Linked DNA regions of Rhodoligotrophos defluvii. Each later gene encodes a partner of the first gene's protein in a complex. Links are inferred from orthologs where the notes say so. Each region holds a gene or a part of one and is shown in the gene's direction. Other genes may lie near its edges. The genes, in order: ccmB and ccmE.

Region 1 (8,554 bases):
CTGATATTTCATCGCCGCGTCGTAGATCGGCATGCGCTCGCCCGAGGGGTAGTGCACGGTGATGCCGCCCTCGACCCCCGGCACCATCTGGTTCTTGATGCGGATATTGGCGAAGGTGCCGCGCATCATCACCTCATGGTTGCCGCGCCGGGCGCCATAGGAGTTGAAGTCGAGCACGTCGACCCCGTGCTCGATGAGATATTTGCCGGCCGGGCTGTCCTTCTTGATGGAGCCGGCCGGCGAGATGTGGTCGGTGGTGATCGAGTCCAGGAACAGGCCGAGGATGCGGGCGCCCTTCACGTCCTCCACCGGGGTGGGGGTCGCGCTCATGCCGACGAAATAAGGCGGGTTCTGCACATAGGTGGAATTCGGGTCCCAGTCATAGGTGAGGCCGCCGGCCACCTTGATCTCCTGCCAGGACTGGTCGCCCTTGAACACGTCGCGGTAGCGCTGCTGGAACATTTCGCGGGTGACGGAGGCGCGCACCGTGTCGGCCACCTCCTTGCTGGACGGCCAGATATCACGGAGATAGACCGGCTTGCCGTCATGGCCGGTGCCGAGCGGCTCGGTCGCCAGGTCGAGCTGCATGGTGCCGGCGAGCGCATAGGCCACCACCAGGGGCGGCGAGGCAAGATAGTTGGCGCGCACGTCGGGATTGATGCGGCCCTCGAAGTTGCGGTTGCCGGAGAGAACCGAGACCGCCACCAGGTCGTTGCTGCGGATGGCTTCGGAGATGGCGTCCGGCAGCGGGCCGGAATTGCCGATGCAGGTGGTGCAGCCATAGCCCACGAGGGCGAAGCCGAGGGCGTCCAGGTCTTTATCCAGGCCGGCGCGGGCCAGATATTCGGTCACCACCTGGCTGCCGGGGGCAAGGGAGGTCTTGACCCAGGGCTTGACCTTGAGCCCCTTGGCCACCGCGTTACGCGCGAGCAGGCCGGCACCGAGCATGACGGACGGGTTCGACGTGTTGGTGCAGGAGGTGATGGCGGCGATCACCACGTCGCCATGGCCGAGGTCGAAATTGGTGCCATCAACCTTATAGCGCTTGCCCTGGTCGCCGGCCTTGCCGAACTCCTTCTCGAGCACGGCCTTGAAATTGGCCGCGGCGCTGGCGAGCTCCACCTTGTCCTGCGGCCGCTTGGGGCCGGCAAGGCTCGGCACCACGTCGCCCAAGTCGAGTTCCAAGGTGTCGGTGAAGACCGGATCCGGAGTATCTGCGGTGCGATACATGCCCTGGGCACGGGCATAGGCCTCGACCAGCGCGATGGTCTCCTCCGGGCGGCCGGTGGCATGCAGGTATTTGACGGTATCGTCGTCGATGGGGAAGAAACCGCAGGTTGCCCCATATTCCGGCGCCATGTTGCCGATGGTCGCCTGGTCCTCGAGCGACAGAAGGCCGAGCCCGGGGCCGTAGAACTCGACGAACTTGCCGACCACGCCCTTCCTGCGCAGCATCTGGGTGACGGTGAGCACGAGATCGGTGGCCGTCACGCCCTCTGTCAGCTGGCCGGTGAGCTTGAAGCCGACCACCTCGGGGATGAGCATGGAGATCGGCTGGCCGAGCATGGCGGCCTCCGCCTCGATACCGCCCACACCCCAGCCGAGGACGGAGAGACCGTTCACCATGGTGGTGTGGCTGTCGGTTCCCACCAGCGTGTCGGGATAGGCGATCTCGGCATCGCCTTCCCGCTTGGTCCAGACCGTGCGGGCGAGATATTCCAGGTTGACCTGATGGCAGATGCCGGTGCCCGGCGGCACCACGCGGAAATTGGCAAAGGCGCTCTGGCCCCATTTCAGGAAGGTATACCGCTCGCCGTTGCGCTCGTATTCCTTCTCGACATTGAGCTTGAAGGCATCGGAATTGGCGAAGAAGTCGACCATGACCGAGTGGTCGATGACCAGGTCGACCGGGGCCAGCGGGTTGATCTTCTCCGGATCGCTGCCCAGCTGCTTCATGGCATCGCGCATGGCGGCGAGGTCGACCACCGCCGGGACGCCAGTGAAATCCTGCATCAGCACCCGGGCCGGGCGGAACGCGATCTCGCGGTCGCTCCGGCGCGTCTTCAGCCAGTCGGCCATGGCGAGGATGTCGTCGCGGGTGACCGTGCGCCCGTCCTCGTGCCGCAGCAGGTTCTCCAGCAGCACCTTGAGCGAGAACGGCAGCCGGGAGACGCCGGCCAGCCCGTTCTTCTCGGCCTCCGGCAAGCTGAAATAGTCGTAGCTTCGCGTTCCGACCTTGAGCTGGCGGCGGCATTTGAAACTATCGAGCGAACGGGTTGCGATGGTCATTGCGGTCCTCTGGGGAAGTGCCGAACTCAGCGCCTTCTTAGGGCGAAGCCAAGCGATTCCGCGCAATAGCGGGGATGGCGGTCTGGTCGCATCACCCGGCAACGGCCTGGCCCCATGGAGCGGCAGCCTGCCGAAGGCCGGCGCGGTGCCGAGTGATGGCCGGTTCTATAGACTCTTTCCAAACAGGTTGAAAGTGGTCGAAGGGAGGACAGTCCCATTCCCGGGCAAGGACGACGGGCAAGGCCGTCACGGCCCCCTATGCGCCGGCCGTGCACTCCTGTAGAGGAGAGCCGATGACGGGACATCGCCATGACCAGCCTGACCGGTGACAACCTGGCCTGCGACCGGGGCGGCCGGCGCGTGTTCTCCGGCCTTTCCTTCCAGGTGAGCAGCGGCGAGGGCCTGCTGATCACGGGCCCGAACGGCACCGGCAAGACCACCCTGCTGCGCGCGGTCTGCGGCCTTTCCGAGCTCAGCGCCGGCCGCTTGTGGCTGGAGGGTCAGCAGGATGACCTCGCGATCGGCCAGCGGTGCCACCTGGTTGCCCATGCGGATGCCATCAAGCCAGCCTTCTCCGTGGCCGAGAATCTTGCCTTCTGGGCGGCATTCAATGCCGGCGGCGACGTCGCGGCAGCGCTTGCCGCCTTCGATCTCGTGCCGCTTGCCGGCTATTCCGCCGGCCTTCTGTCGGCCGGTCAACGGCGGCGGCTCGCCCTGTCGCGGCTGGTGCTGACCCCAAGACCGATCTGGCTCCTGGACGAGCCGACAGTGGGACTCGATGCAACCTCACTGGCCCTGCTGACGGAACTGATCGCAACCCACCTGCGCGGCGGGGGCATCGCCATCGTCGCGTCGCATACGCCACTGGACGTGAGCTTGCACCATCACCTCGACATGAGCAGGTTCAGCGCCGAGCCATGAGCGTGTTCGCCGCCATTGTCATGCGCGACATTCGCCTTGCCTTGCGCCAGAGCGGCGGGGCGGGCACGGCCATCGGCTTCTTCCTCGCGGTGCTCGTCCTCATGCCGCTGGGCGTCGGACCGGATCTTGCGCTGCTGCAGCGAATCGCGCCTGGCACCTTATGGATCGCATTGCTGCTTTCGGTGCTGCTGTCGGCGGACCGGATCTTTCAGGCGGATTTCGAGGACGGGTCGCTCGAACTCATGAGCCTGGGGCTCATCCCGCTGGAGCTGACCGCTCTGGCCAAGGCGCTGGCGCACTGGCTCACCACGGCCCTGCCCCTGGCCGTCGCGGCGCCGGCTCTGGGCGTACTTCTCAACCTGTCGCCGCAGCTGGTGCTGCCGCTGTGGGCGGCCATGCTCGCCGCCTCGCTCGCACTGAGTCTGCTGGCGAGCGTGGGGGCCGCCCTTACGGTGGGCCTGCGGCGCGGCGGCATAATCATTTCACTTCTGGTGCTGCCGCTCTATATTCCCGTTTTGATTTTCGGCATCTCGGCGAGTCTCGGGATGCCGGCGGACGGCGCCCTCTTCGGCGCGTCCATGCTGATCCTGGTGGCGATAACCCTGGCGTGCGTCGTGCTTTGCCCTGTCGCGGCAGCGGCGGCGCTGCGGGTGCACCTGAAATAGGCGTGAGGCGCGCCTGGGTCGCATTGCGAAGCGGCGCCTTAAAGGCTAGAGCGAGCCCATGCAGCGGTTTGCCAACCCGACCCTGTTCTCGAAGCTCGGCGCAGCGGTGCTCCCGTGGACGGCGGCCGCGGCGGTGCTGCTGCTGGCCATCGGCCTGGTGTGGGGCCTCGTCTTCTCGCCGGCCGACTACCAGCAGGGCGAGACGGTGCGCATCATGTATGTGCACGTGCCGGCGGCGTGGATGGCCATGTTCATCTATACAGCCATGGCGGTGGCAAGCGCGGTGGCCATCATCTGGCGCCACCCGCTGGCGGATGTGGCAGCCAAGTGCTCCGCGCCGATCGGTGCCTGCTTCACCTTCCTGGCGCTGGCCACGGGCGCGCTGTGGGGCAAGCCCATGTGGGGAGCCTGGTGGGTGTGGGACGCGCGGCTTACGTCGGTGTTCGTGCTGTTTCTGCTCTATCTCGGCTATATCGCCATCTGGCAGCTGATCGAGCAGCCGCAGCGGGCGGCCCGCATCGCCGCCATCGTGGCCCTGGTCGGGTTCGTGAACGTGCCGATCGTGAAATTCTCGGTCGATTGGTGGAATTCGTTGCACCAGCCGGCCAGCGTGTTCAAAATGGACGGGCCGGCGATCGATCCGTCGATGCTGTGGCCGTTGCTGGTGATGGGGGCGGCCTATCTGTTTCTGTATGTGACGCTGCTTCTGATCAGTATGCGGACCGAGATCGTGTCCCGGCGTATCCAAAGCTTGGAGCTCGCGGCGGTGCGTGGCCAAGCCCGCGGCAGGGTGGGACCGGCAGCGCAATCGCAGCGCGCCTGACAGCGGCGTGGGCTGGGGAGACCGCGAATGTCGTTCGAGGCACCACATGTAGGCTACGTGATCGCGGCCTATCTCATCAGCGCGGTCGTGCTGATGCTCCTCGTCATCGGTATCGCCTCCGCCTCCCGCCGCAGGCGCCGTGAGCTGGCGCTGCTCGAGGCAAGCAGCGCGCGGCGGACGCAGGCGACCGGCAAAGACTTGGAAGAGATGTAGAGATGGACGGCAACATGCCTGTTTCGGAACTGACGAAGGACGGGAGCGGCGCGCGTTCCGCTTCGGCCTCCAGTCGGCCGCCGCGGCGCGGCGCCATCTGGGCCCTCGTGCCCGCGATCGTCTTCGCGCTGCTCGCCCTGGCCCTGTTCGTCCGGCTGCAAGGGGATGATCCCTCGAAGGTTCCATCGCCGCTGGTGGGACGGCCGGTGCCGGATTTCGCGCTGCCGGGCCTTGCCGGGCTGAAGAGCGAAGGCACACCGGTGCCGGGCTTCGCTGCCAGCGATCTCGCCAAGGGCGAGGTGAGCCTGGTGAACGTGTGGGCGTCGTGGTGCGTGCCGTGCCGGGAGGAGCATCCGCTCCTCATGCAAATCGCCGCCCAGCAGGCGGTGAAGCTCTACGGCATCAACTACAAGGACGAGCAGGAGAATGCGCGCCGATTCCTGGGGCTGCTCGGCAATCCCTATCACGCGGTCGGCGTCGATGCGCAGGGGAAGACCGCCATCGAGCTGGGCTTCTACGGCGTGCCGGAAACCTTCGTGGTCAATGGCAAGGGGGTGATCACCTACAAGTGGATCGGCCCGATGACGCCGGAGGTGATCGAGAAGCAAATCATTCCCGCGATCACCGCGGCGCGGAAGGCCAGCTGATCGAGGCCGCGCGCGTTCAAGCCCCGACCCGGGCGCGGCGCGGGCCAAACAGGCAGGCGGCCAAGAGGACGAGGCCGGAGGTGACCGCGATCATGCCGGCGGCGCTGACGCTGGCGGAAAACCCGAGCCATAATGGCGCGAACGCCGCCAGCACATAGCCGGTGACAGCCGACAGCACCGCGAAGGCCGCGCTCCAGGCCAGCTGCGCCGGCAGCCGGTCGGTCATCAGCCGCGCGGCTCCGGCGGGACATATGAACATGGCAATGACGATGATGGCGCCCACCGCGTCGAAGGACATCACCGCCACGGCCGCCACCATGACGATCAGAGCCGATCCGGTGAGGCCCGGACGTGCGCCGATGGTTTCCCCAAAGGCATGGTCGAAGGTGGAAATGAACAGCTCTTTCCAGAACGAGAGGATGAACAGCAGCACCGCGAGCAGGATGAGGCCCAGGCGAAGCACTTGCGGCGGCAGGCCGGCAAGGGCCGCGGGATCGACCAGCGAGTGCCAACCCTGGGCATCGAACCACACGAGGCTTTCCAGATTGCCGTAAAGCGCATGCTCAACATCGAGATGAACCGACCGGGCACCCGCCTGCTCCAGCAGGAACACGCCCAGGGCGAACAGGGCGGTGAACACGACGCCCATGGCGGCGCCGGGCTCGACGCGCCCCAAGCGGCGGATGAGCTCGATGAGCATGACGGAGAGAACGGCCGATACGGCGGCGCCCGCCAGCATGTAGCCGGCCGCCACGCTGCCGGTGAGGATGAAGGCGCCGACGATGCCGAGCAGGACGACGTGGCTCACCGCATCGCCGATCAGGGCCTGCCGGCGCAGGATGAGGAAGTTGCCGAGCAAGGCGCAGGCGAGCGAGACCAGCACGCCGACCAGCAGCGGCACCAGGTTGAGCATGACGAATTCGGCACCCATGGCTCAGGCTCCCTTCGGCGCGAGCCGCGCCTCGAGATCCGCCACCATGTCGGGCGGCAGCGCCTGGCCAATGGGGATCAAGCCCTGGTATTCGACATTGGCGGCCTCGGCCGGGAACAGCCGGCGATAGAGATCCCACAACGCTTCGTCGCGCACGGCCGCAGCGGCGGCGGCCCGGCCCTCCAGCGAAGGCACGCCATCGCCCCTGACATATCCGGCGCGCCGCAGCACCCGCATGGTCAGCGGATCATAGATGGGCTCGCCGCGGGCGAGCGCGAGCAACCCCTGGCGCTCGTGCACCCGCTTGCGCAGGAGGAAGCGGGCATAGGAGCCGGCCATCACGCCGCGCACCGGCGAGAAGATCAGCGAGAGAAGAAACAGCGCGAAGGCGAGCAGCACGATCAGCGCACCGGTGGGCAAGCCTTCGCCGAGGGCGGAGATGACGGCGCCGCCGTAAGCGGCAGCCGCGCCGAGCGATGCGGCAATGACCACCATGCGGTCCGGCCGGTTGGTCCAGAACCGCGCAGCCACCGGCGGGATGATGGTCAGCGCCACGATCAGGACAAGACCGGCCACCTTGAGACCGATGACGGTGACCGCCAGCACGAGCCCCATCATGGCCAAATCGACGGCGCGCACATTGATGCCGCGCGTTGCTGCATAGTCCTGGTCGAAGCAGACCAGCGTGAACGGCCGGCGCAGGAGGAACACGGCCAGGCCGGTGATCGCGGCGGCCACGGCGATCGTCTCCGCCTCGCTGCGCAGCATGCCGGCGGTCGAGCCCAGGAGAAACCCGGAAAGCCCTGCCTGACCGCCCGTATTGAGGGACTGGATGACGGTGAGCAGGACGACGCCGAGACCGAAGAAGACGGACAGGACGGCCCCGATCGCCACATCTTCGGTGAGACGGGTGCGCCGCGTGATCCACACGACCGCGAGCAGGCCAAGGCCCGCGCTCAGCGCCGCGCCGACGAGCAGGCCGGGCATCCACCGCCCGTCGCCCGCCGCCAGGGCCATGACCAGGAAGGCGAGGCCCAGCCCCGGCAAGGTCGCATGCGAGATGGCATCGGTCACCAGCGAGCGCTTGCGCAAGAGCACGAAGGTGCCGATGGCGCCGGCGCTCGCGCCCAGAAGCGCGGCGCCGATGCTTACCAGGGCCGTGTTGTAGCCGGCCTGCAGCAGCAATGCGGAGAGCAGCGCATCCATCGTGTGCTCTCCCTCACGGGCGAGGCGGGCTGGTGCCCGCTGCCGGATCTATGGTCTGGATCTGCGTTGTGGCGAGCTTGCCGCCATAGGTCTTCTGCAGGTTCTCCGGCGTGAAGGTGGTGGAGACCGGCCCATCGGCAATCTTGCTGCCGTTGATCAGCAGCACATGATCGAAATAGGCGGGCACGGTCGCGAGGTCGTGGTGCACGCAGATGATGGTCTTGCCCTTCGCGTTCAGCTCCTTCAGCACGCCAATGATGGCACGCTCGGTGGCGGCGTCCACGCCGGCGAAGGGCTCGTCCATGATGTAGAGATCTGCCTCCTGGGCGAGGGCGCGCGCCAGAAACACGCGCTGCTGCTGCCCGCCGGACAGCTGCCCGATCTGCCGCTTCGCAAGGCCACCCATGCCGACCCGCTCCAGGCAGTCGAGCGCGATGCGCTTATGGCGGGCTCCGGCGAAACGGAACGGCCCGATGTCGCGGTAGAGGCCCATCAGCACCACGTCGAGGACGGTGGCAGGGAAGTCCCAATCGACACTGGCGCGCTGCGGCATGTAGGCGATGCGCTGCCGCGCCTTCTCGTAAGGCTGGCCGAACACCGTCACCTCGCCGGAGATGCGCGGCACGATGCCGAGCGCGGCCTTGATCAGGGTGGACTTGCCGGCGCCGTTCGGGCCGACGACGGCCACCATGGCGCCGGGCGGCGCCACGAAATCGATGGAGAACAGCACGGGCTTGGTGCCGTAGCCGACCGTGAGACCGGCGATGGCCAAGGGGCTGTCCGGGTGGTGCTGCCCCAGGGTGCGCCCGTGTTCCGCCACCAGATGGGGCGCAAACAGACCAGCGGAGCTCATAAGGGA
Region 2 (8,471 bases), on another replicon or contig:
GGGTTGGCCGAGGCGGGCCGGGCAATATGCGCCTGGCCGCCATAGTGGAAATCGGTCTCGTCCCCGACATTGCCGCAGACGGGGCAGGTGATCAGCAGCATGGCAGGCCATCCCTTGCTATGGGTTGTGTGCGGCTTACGGCAGATCGGCTGGCCCTGACCGTCATCACCCGGCTCGGCCGGGTGATCCAGGGGCGCCGGGGGAGGGGGTGTGCCGTGGTGCCCTGGATGCCCCGGACGAGCCGGGGCATGACGGATTCTGTCAGCGTCATTACCCGGCTTGACCGGGTGATCCAGGGGCGCCGGGGGAAGGGGTGTGCCGTGCTGCCCTGGATGCCCCGGACGAGCCGGGGCATGACGGATTCTGTCAGCGTCATCACCCGGCTTGACCGGGTGATCCAGGGACCGGAGGGGAAGGGGTGTGCCGTGTTGCCCTGGATGCCCCGGTCATGCCGGGGCATGACGACATTCGTAGAGTTATTCATGCTTGCTGCAACCCAACATCGAGGCCTCAGTGGGCCACCGCCGCCGCCACGCTCTCGTCGATCAGGCGGCCTTGCAGGAAACGGTCGAGACCGAAGGGGCCGGCGATCGGGTGAGGGCGGTCATTGGCGATGGTGTCGGCGAACACGAAGCCGGAACCCGGGATGGCCTTGAACCCGCCGGTGCCCCAGCCGCAATTCACATAGAGGCCCTTCACGTCGGTCTTGCCGATGATGGGCGAGCGGTCGCCGGTCATGTCCACGATGCCGCCCCAGGAGCGCATCATGCGCAGCCGGGAGATGATGGGGAAGGTCTCGACCAGGGCTGTGATGGTGTGCTCCAGCGCCGGCAGTGTGCCCCTCTGCGAATAGTTGTTATAGGGGTCCGCCCCGCCGCCGATCACCAGCTCGCCCTTGTCGGACTGGCTGATATAGCCGTGCACCGTGTTGGCCATGACCACCACGTCGATCACCGGCTTTATGGGCTCGGAGACCAATGCCTGCAGGCAGACGCTTTCGAGCGGCATGTTGACCCCCGCCGACTGCATGAGCGGCGAGGTGTTGCCGGCGGTGACGACAGCCACTTTCTTGGCGCGGATCGTGCCGCGGCTGGTCTCGACACCCGCCACCCCGTCTCCCTCGCGCAGGATGCGGAACACCTCGCAATTCTGGATGATGTCGAGGCCGCGCGCATCCGCCCCGCGCGCATAGCCCCAGGCCACCGCGTCATGCCGGCCGGTGCCGCCGCGCGGCTGGTAATAGGCGCCGAGAACGGGATAGCGCGCATTGGGGCTGTCGTTGATGATCGGCACCAGGCGCTTGACCTCGGCCGGATCGATCATGCGCGCCTCGATGCCCGCCAGGCGGTTGGCATGGCTCGTCCGCTTGAGCGCCCTGAGCTCGTGCTCGGTCTGGCACAACATGAGCAGGCCGCGGGGCGAGAACATCACGTTGAAGTTCAGCTCCTGCGACAAGTCCTCATAGAGCTTGCGCGACAGCTCGTAGATGGCCATGGACTCGTCCTGCAGGTAGTTCGAGCGGATGATGGTGGTGTTGCGCCCCGTGTTGCCGCCGCCGAGCCAGCCCTTCTCCAGCACCGCCACATTGGTGACCTTATGCTCCTTGGCGAGGTAATAGGCCGTGGCGAGCCCATGGCCGCCCGCCCCGACGATCACGACATCATATTCGGGCCGCGGCTCCGGACTGCGCCAGGCGCGCGGCCAGTCCTTGTGATAGTTCAGCGCATTGCGCGCCAACGTGAATATCGAGTAGAGCTTCATGGCCTATCGCGATGGTGCTGCCGGGCCCGCCCGACGCGCAAAGCTGTGAGGCGGCCTGTGATGACCGCCCGCATGGTGGGCGACCATAGCACCGGCCGGCATCAAGACACGCAGCTTTGCGACGCCGAGCGCGTAAACTGCGACACCATAAAGTGGATCGAGGCGCCAGGCCAGCATGCGCCCGGCACAGGAGAAACATGGGCCTCTGGATCATCCTCGCCGCTCTGACGGCGCTGGCCATAGCCGCCGTGATCTGGCCGCTGGTTGCCGCCCGCAAAGGCCGGCAGCCGGCCATGAGCCAGGATGCAGCGGTTTACCGCGACCAGCTTGCGGAGCTCGATCGCGAACGGGCCCGCGGGCAGATCGGCGAGAAGGAGGCCGAGGCGGCGCGCAACGAGATCGCCCGCCGCCTGATCGCCGCCACCAAGGCCGGCACCGCAGATGCGGCGGGCGCGGGCGCGCGCGAGCCCAAGCCGGTGATCCTGGCGGCGCTGATCGGTATTCCCGCCTTGAGCCTCGCCGTCTATCTCGCCCTCGGCCAGCCGCTGATGCCGGGCGTGCCCCATGCGGAGCGCATGGCCCATGCGCTGGAAAACCAGGACTATCCGGCGCTCATCGCCCAGGTGGAAGAGCGCCTTGCCGCCAAGCCCGACGACGTTCAGGGCTGGCGGGTGCTTGCGCCGATCTATGTGCGGCAGGGCCGCTATGCGGACGCGGCCAAGGCCTATGGGCGCATCATGATGCTGGAGGGCGAGCGGCCCGATCTGCTCGCCAGCTATGCGGAAGCGCTGATCCTCGCCAATGGCGGGCTCGTCTCCGAGCAGGCCCGGCAGGCGGTCGACCGCGCGCTCGCGCTGGATGCGAAACTGCCCAAGGCCCGCTTCTACAAGGGCCTGGCAGCCAAGCAGGACGGCGACACCGCACAAGCGCTGAGCATCTGGCGGGCGCTACTGAAGGACGCGCCGGCCGATGCGCCCTGGCGCTCGGTGGTCGAAACCAATGTCGCTGCGCTCGCCGGGACCCCGGCGGCGCCCGCCTTGTCGCAGGACCAGGTGGAAGCGGTGACGTCGCAAGGTCCGGCGGCACAGCAGCAGATGATCCGCGGCATGGTCGAGGGGCTGCAGGCGCGGCTTGATCGCGACGGTGGCCCTGTGGACGACTGGCTGAAGCTGGCCCGGGCGCGCGTCGTCCTGGGCGAGAACGATGCGGCCAGGGCGGTGCTGACCAAGGCCGCCGAGCAATTTCGCGGCGACAATGCGGCACTGGCACGCATAGACGAAGCGCGCCGGGTTCTGCATCTAACGGACTGATTTGAAGCCGATCCGTGGTCGCGAGCGCGACAAGGCACAGTGGGCGCATGGCACTTTCGCGAAAACAGAGGCGCGGAGCCTTCATCCTCACCGGCATCGCCATTCTTGGGCTGGCGGTCGGGCTGGTGCTGTTTGCGCTCAGCGACACGATCGTGTTCTTCTATACCCCGAGCGAGGCGGCCGAGAAGGTGCAGCCGGGCCAGCGCTTCAGGCTGGGCGGCCTGGTGGCCGCCGGCAGCGTGCAGCGCATGCCCGACGGCCGGGTTCACTTCACCGTGACCGACCAGCAGCACACGATGACGGTCAGCTATGCCGGCATCCTGCCCGACCTGTTCCGGGAGGGGCAGGGCGTCGTCGCCGAGGGCGTGCTCGACGGGCACGGTGCGTTCATCGCCGACACGGTGCTGGCCAAGCACGACGAGAACTATATGCCGCGCGAGGTGGCCGACGCCCTGAAGCGGAAGGGCGTCTGGCAGCACAACGAGGCGAAATCGGAATAGGCTGGAGAATGCAGGCCGCAACGGGCGGACCAGGCGCATGATCATCGAGGCCGGGCACTTCGCCTTGGTGCTGGCGATGGTGGTGGCTTTGTACCAAGCCGCCGTCCCGCTCTATGGCGCCCATGTCGGCAACGACCGAATGATGCGGGTCGCCGCAACGGCCGCCGTCGCGCAGCTGATCCTCGTGGCAGCAGCGTTTGCGGCGCTGATCCACGCCTTCGTGGTCTCCGACTTTTCGGTGAAGCTGGTCTGGGCCAATTCCCACTCCGCCAAGCCGCTGCTCTACAAGATTTCCGGCGTGTGGGCGAACCACGAGGGCTCCATGGTCCTGTGGGTCCTGATCCTTGCCGGGTTCGGTGCGGCCATTGCCTTGGGCGGGCGGAACCTGCCGCTATCCCTGAAAGCCCGCACCCTCGGGGTGCAGGGCCTGATCGGCGCCGCTTTCCTCATGTTCACGCTGGCCACCAGCAACCCCTTCGAGCGGCTGATGCCGCCGCCCGTCAACGGAAACGGCATCAACCCGCTGCTGCAGGACCCGGCGCTCGCCTTCCACCCGCCCTTCCTCTATGCGGGCTATGTCGGCCTCTCCAGCGTGTTCTCCTTCGCCTCCGCCGCCCTGATCGAGGGCAAGGTGGACGCGGCCTGGGCGCGCTGGGTGCGGCCATGGACGCTCGCCGCCTGGATGTTCCTGACCGTCGGCATCGCCATGGGCTCCTGGTGGGCCTATTACGAGCTGGGCTGGGGCGGCTGGTGGTTCTGGGATCCGGTGGAGAATGCCTCGCTCATGCCCTGGCTCGTCGCCACGGCCCTCTTGCATTCGGCCATCGTGGTGGAAAAGCGCGACGCCCTGAAGGTCTGGACCATCTTGCTCGCGGTGCTGGCCTTCTCGCTGAGCCTGCTCGGCACCTTCCTCGTGCGCTCAGGCGTCTTGACGTCCGTTCATGCCTTTGCGGTCGACCCCGAGCGCGGGGTGTTCATCCTGCTCATCCTCTGCCTGTTCATCGGCGGCGCGCTGACCCTGTTCACGATCCGCGCGCCGCAGCTCAAGCAGGGCGGTCTGTTCGCCCCGGTGAGCCGGGAAAGCGCGCTGGTCGTGAACAATCTGCTGCTCGCCTCGGCCACCACCGCGGTATTGATCGGCACGCTCTATCCCCTGGTGCTGGAGGTGGTGACCGGCGCCAAGATCTCGGTGGGCCCGCCCTTCTTCAACCTGACCTTCGCGCCGCTCATGCTGCCGCTGCTGCTGCTGGTGCCGATCGGGCCCATGCTCGCCTGGAAGCGGGCCGATGCCTGGGGCGCGGTGCAGCGCCTGTGGGCCGCGGCATTGATCGCGGTTGTCGCCGGCACCATCGCCTATGGCCTCAAGTCGGGCGGGCCGCTGCTCGCGCCGCTCGGCATCGCCCTGGGCGTCTGGCTCATTGCCGGCGCCGTCGCGGAGCTCGCCTATCGGGCGAAGGTCGGCGAGGTGCCCTTGCCGACCGCATTGCGGCGTTTGGCCGGCCTGCCGCGATCGACCTTCGGCACGGCGCTGGCCCATGCCGGCGTCGGCGTGCTGGTCCTCGGCATCGTCGGAGTGACCGCCTGGCGGCAGGAGCAGGTGCTGGTAATGGCACCGGGGCAGGTCGCCGATATCGCCGGCGCCACGATCACCTTCCAGGGCGTGGTGCCCGTGAGCGGACCGAACTGGCGCGACGAGCAGGGCCGCTTCGCCGTGGCCTCAGGCGGCCGCGAGGTCACCGTGCTGACCCCCGCCAAGCGCACCTTCGCGCCGAGCGGGCAGACCACGTCGGAGGTGGGGATCTATCCCTTCTGGTCCGGCGATCTCTACATCGCCATGGGCGAGGCCGCGCCCGGCGCCCAGGGGGAGGGCGGCGGCGGGGCGGGGCGGGTGGTGCGCCTCTATTTCAACCCGCTGGTGCCGCTGATCTGGATCGGCGCCGGCCTCATGTTCCTGGGTGGGGCCATCTCGCTCTCCGACCGCCGCTACCGGGTGGGTGCGCCGTCACGCCGCACCGCCACCCTCGGCACCAGCCCCGCCGGAGCAGAACCGTGAGAGCCCTGCGCATCGCTCTCGCCGTTCTCTTCACGCTGTGTGCCGCGACCATGGTCCACGCCGTGCAGCCGGACGAGATCCTGCCCGATCCCAAGCTCGAGGCGCGGGCGCGGGCGCTTTCGGCGGAGCTGCGTTGCCTGGTGTGCCAGAACCAGTCGATCGACGACTCCGACGCGCCGCTCGCCCGCGATCTGCGCCTCATGATCCGCGAGCGCCTCGCCGCCGGCGACAGCGATGCCGCGATCATCGATTATGTGGTCTCGCGCTATGGCGAGTTCGTTCTGCTGCGGCCTCGCTTCGAGCCGGCCACATGGGCGCTGTGGCTGACCCCCTTCGCCGTCCTGCTCGTGGGAACCGCCTATTTGGCATGGCGACGCCGGCGGATGGGCTCTGCACCTCTGGAGCCGCCTCTGAGCGCGCAGGAACAGGCCGAGCTGGCCGCGGCCCTGCGCAAAGAGGCGAAGGACCCCGCACCTTAACAATTTTTAATCTTCCAGCAAGGCGGCCGTAACGCGCGCTTTCCATTCTCCAGGCTGACAATTCAACCATTCGCCTGTGGAGATGGAGATGAACGATACGAAGACCCGTAAGCGGAACAAGCTCATCGCGCTTGCCCTTGCAGGGCTGCTGGGCGCGACGACGCTGAGCGGGCCTGTCTTGGAGCATGCCTTTGCCGAGAACCTGACCAACCAGGTCACCGGCCAGCATGCGCCGACCGAGGGCTTTGCGGACATCGTCGAGAAGGTCATGCCGGCGGTGGTCGCCGTGCGCATCGAAGGCCGCCAGACCGTGCAGCTGTCGCGCGATAGCCTGCCCGACATTCCCGGCCTGCCCAAGGACAGCCCGTTCTACGAATTCTTCCGGAACTTGCCGCGCATGCCCGAGGGCCGGCAGCCCGAGCATTCCGTCGGCCTCGGCTCTGGCTTCATCATCTCCGAAGACGGCTATGTCGTGACCAACAACCATGTGGTCGACAAGGCGGACAAGGTCGTCGTCACCACCAATGACGGCAAGGATCATACCGCCAAGGTGATTGGCACCGATCCCAAGACCGACCTGGCGGTGCTGAAGATCGAGGGCGACAAGACCTTCTCCTACGTGCAGTTCGCCAAGTCGGAAGGCCGCGTCGGCGACTGGGTGGTGGCTGTGGGCAACCCGTTCGGCCTCGGCGGCACGGTGACCACCGGCATCATCTCGGCCCGTGGACGCGAGATCGGCGCCGGCCCCTATGACGACTTCCTGCAGATCGACGCCCCCATCAACCGGGGCAATTCCGGTGGCCCGACCTTCAACCTCAACGGCGAGGTGGTCGGTGTGAACACCGCGATCTACTCGCCCTCGGGCGGCAGCGTCGGCATCGGCTTCGCCATTCCGGCCAGCATCGCGAGCCGCGTGGTGGACAGCCTGATCGAGAAGGGCCACGTGACCCGCGGCTGGCTCGGTGTCGCCATCCAGCCGGTCAGCGAGGACATCGCCGAGAGCCTCGGCGCCAAGAGCACCGACGGCGCGCTCATTGCCGAGGTGAACGACGGCTCGCCCGCGGCCAAGGGCGGTCTCCAGGTCGGCGATCTGGTGCTCGGCGTGAACGACCAGGCGATCAAGTCCCCGCGCGAGCTTTCGCGCGCCGTTGCGGGGATCGAGCCGGGCACCGACGCCAAGCTGCGGGTGCTGAGGAACGGCGAGGAGCAGACGATCACCGTAGACATCGGCAAGATGCCGGAGGATCAGCAGGTGGCCTCCGTCTCGCCCGATGCACCCTCCGGCGAGAGCAGCCTGAGCCGCTTCGGCTTCAGCGTGGCCCCGGCCGATGACGGCACCGGCGTGACCATCGTCGACGTCGATCCGAATGGCGCCGCGGCCGAGAAGGGCCTGCAGGAAGGCGACCGCATCGTGGAGGTGGGCGGCAAGCAGGTGAAGTCGCCGGCTGAGCTGCGCTCCGCGCTCGACACGGCCGGCAAGGACCGCAAGTCCGTCCTGCTTCTGGTGCGCCGCGGCGACAACCAGCTGTTCGTCGCGCTGCCGCTGAGCCGCAGCTAACACGCATGAAAATGGCAGATCCCGGAACCCGCCCCGGGATCTGTCGCCGCACGGAGCCCCAACCGCGCAGGTTCCCGTCGTTGCGGTGCTCCGTGCGGCAGCCAATTTGATCCAAGCCGTTAACAGGCGCTGTGAATTCTTTTGAAGGGGTGCTGGTGCCAAGATGGACCGGCATCGGATTGAACGCGGAGTGTGTCATGCCGGTTGTCGATGACAGGCAATCGCCTATCATGCCGCGCAGGTTCGAGGTTTCACCACGATTGCGAGCCATGCGAATTCTAATCATCGAGGATGACCACCAGGCGGCGTCCTACTTGCTGAAGGGCCTGAAGGAGCACGGCCACGTGGCCGATCACGCCGCGGATGGCGAAGAGGGGCTGGAGCTCGCCCGCCGGAAGCTGCACGACGTGCTCGTGATCGACCGCATGCTGCCCGGCATGGACGGGCTTTCCGTCGTGGAGACCTTGCGCAGGGAAGGCATCCGCACCCCGGTGCTCATCCTTTCGGCCCTGGGCGAAGTGGATGACAAGGTGCAGGGCCTGCGCTCCGGGGGCGATGACTATCTCGGCAAGCCCTATGCATTTTCCGAGCTGCTGGCCCGGGTGGAGAGCCTCGCGCGCCGCATCGAGCCGGAACGGACGCGGACGCGGCTGACCGTCGGCGACCTGGAGATGGACCTGCTCAAGCGCACCGTCACCCGCGCCGGGGAGAACATCCAGCTGCAGCCGCGCGAATTCAAGCTGCTGGAATATCTCATGCAGAATGCCGGCCGGGTGGTGACCCGCACCATGCTGCTCGAGCACGTCTGGG

Evidence for each region.
Region 2: the proteins of ccmB (region 1) and ccmE are in contact, whole or in part, in a solved structure (PDB 8CE8), measured with the Escherichia coli proteins. The link is inferred for Rhodoligotrophos defluvii from one-to-one orthologs.

Annotation. Positions count from the first base shown.
Region 1 is NZ_SZZM01000006.1:320,497-329,050, forward strand. The notes cover bases 2,052-5,040. They hold ccmB (heme exporter protein CcmB), read left to right. Parts: upstream 2,052-3,206; coding sequence 3,207-3,875; downstream 3,876-5,040. Other genes in these bases: acnA (aconitate hydratase AcnA), read right to left, coding at 2,052-2,289; ccmA (heme ABC exporter ATP-binding protein CcmA), read left to right, coding at 2,599-3,210; E4P09_RS22540 (heme ABC transporter permease), read left to right, coding at 3,934-4,698; ccmD (heme exporter protein CcmD), read left to right, coding at 4,726-4,911; E4P09_RS22550 (DsbE family thiol:disulfide interchange protein), read left to right, coding at 4,914-5,040. Also shown: more of acnA, read right to left, coding at 1-2,051; more of E4P09_RS22550, read left to right, coding at 5,041-5,558; E4P09_RS22555 (metal ABC transporter permease), read right to left, coding at 5,575-6,489; E4P09_RS22560 (metal ABC transporter permease), read right to left, coding at 6,493-7,695; E4P09_RS22565 (metal ABC transporter ATP-binding protein), read right to left, coding at 7,709-8,554. UniProt on the Escherichia coli protein: Required for the export of heme to the periplasm for the biogenesis of c-type cytochromes.
Region 2 is NZ_SZZM01000001.1:563,809-572,279, reverse strand. What follows is about bases 1,939-4,844. They hold ccmE (cytochrome c maturation protein CcmE), read left to right. Parts: upstream 1,939-3,118; coding sequence 3,119-3,571; downstream 3,572-4,844. Other genes in these bases: E4P09_RS02730 (heme lyase CcmF/NrfE family subunit), read left to right, coding at 3,609-4,844; ccmI (c-type cytochrome biogenesis protein CcmI), read left to right, coding at 1,959-3,071. Outside these bases: E4P09_RS02750 (sarcosine oxidase subunit delta), read right to left, coding at 1-101; E4P09_RS02745 (sarcosine oxidase subunit beta family protein), read right to left, coding at 511-1,761; more of E4P09_RS02730, read left to right, coding at 4,845-5,624; E4P09_RS02725 (cytochrome c-type biogenesis protein), read left to right, coding at 5,621-6,103; E4P09_RS02720 (DegQ family serine endoprotease), read left to right, coding at 6,192-7,661; E4P09_RS02715 (response regulator transcription factor), read left to right, coding at 7,931-8,471. UniProt on the Escherichia coli protein: Heme chaperone required for the biogenesis of c-type cytochromes. Transiently binds heme delivered by CcmC and transfers the heme to apo-cytochromes in a process facilitated by CcmF and CcmH.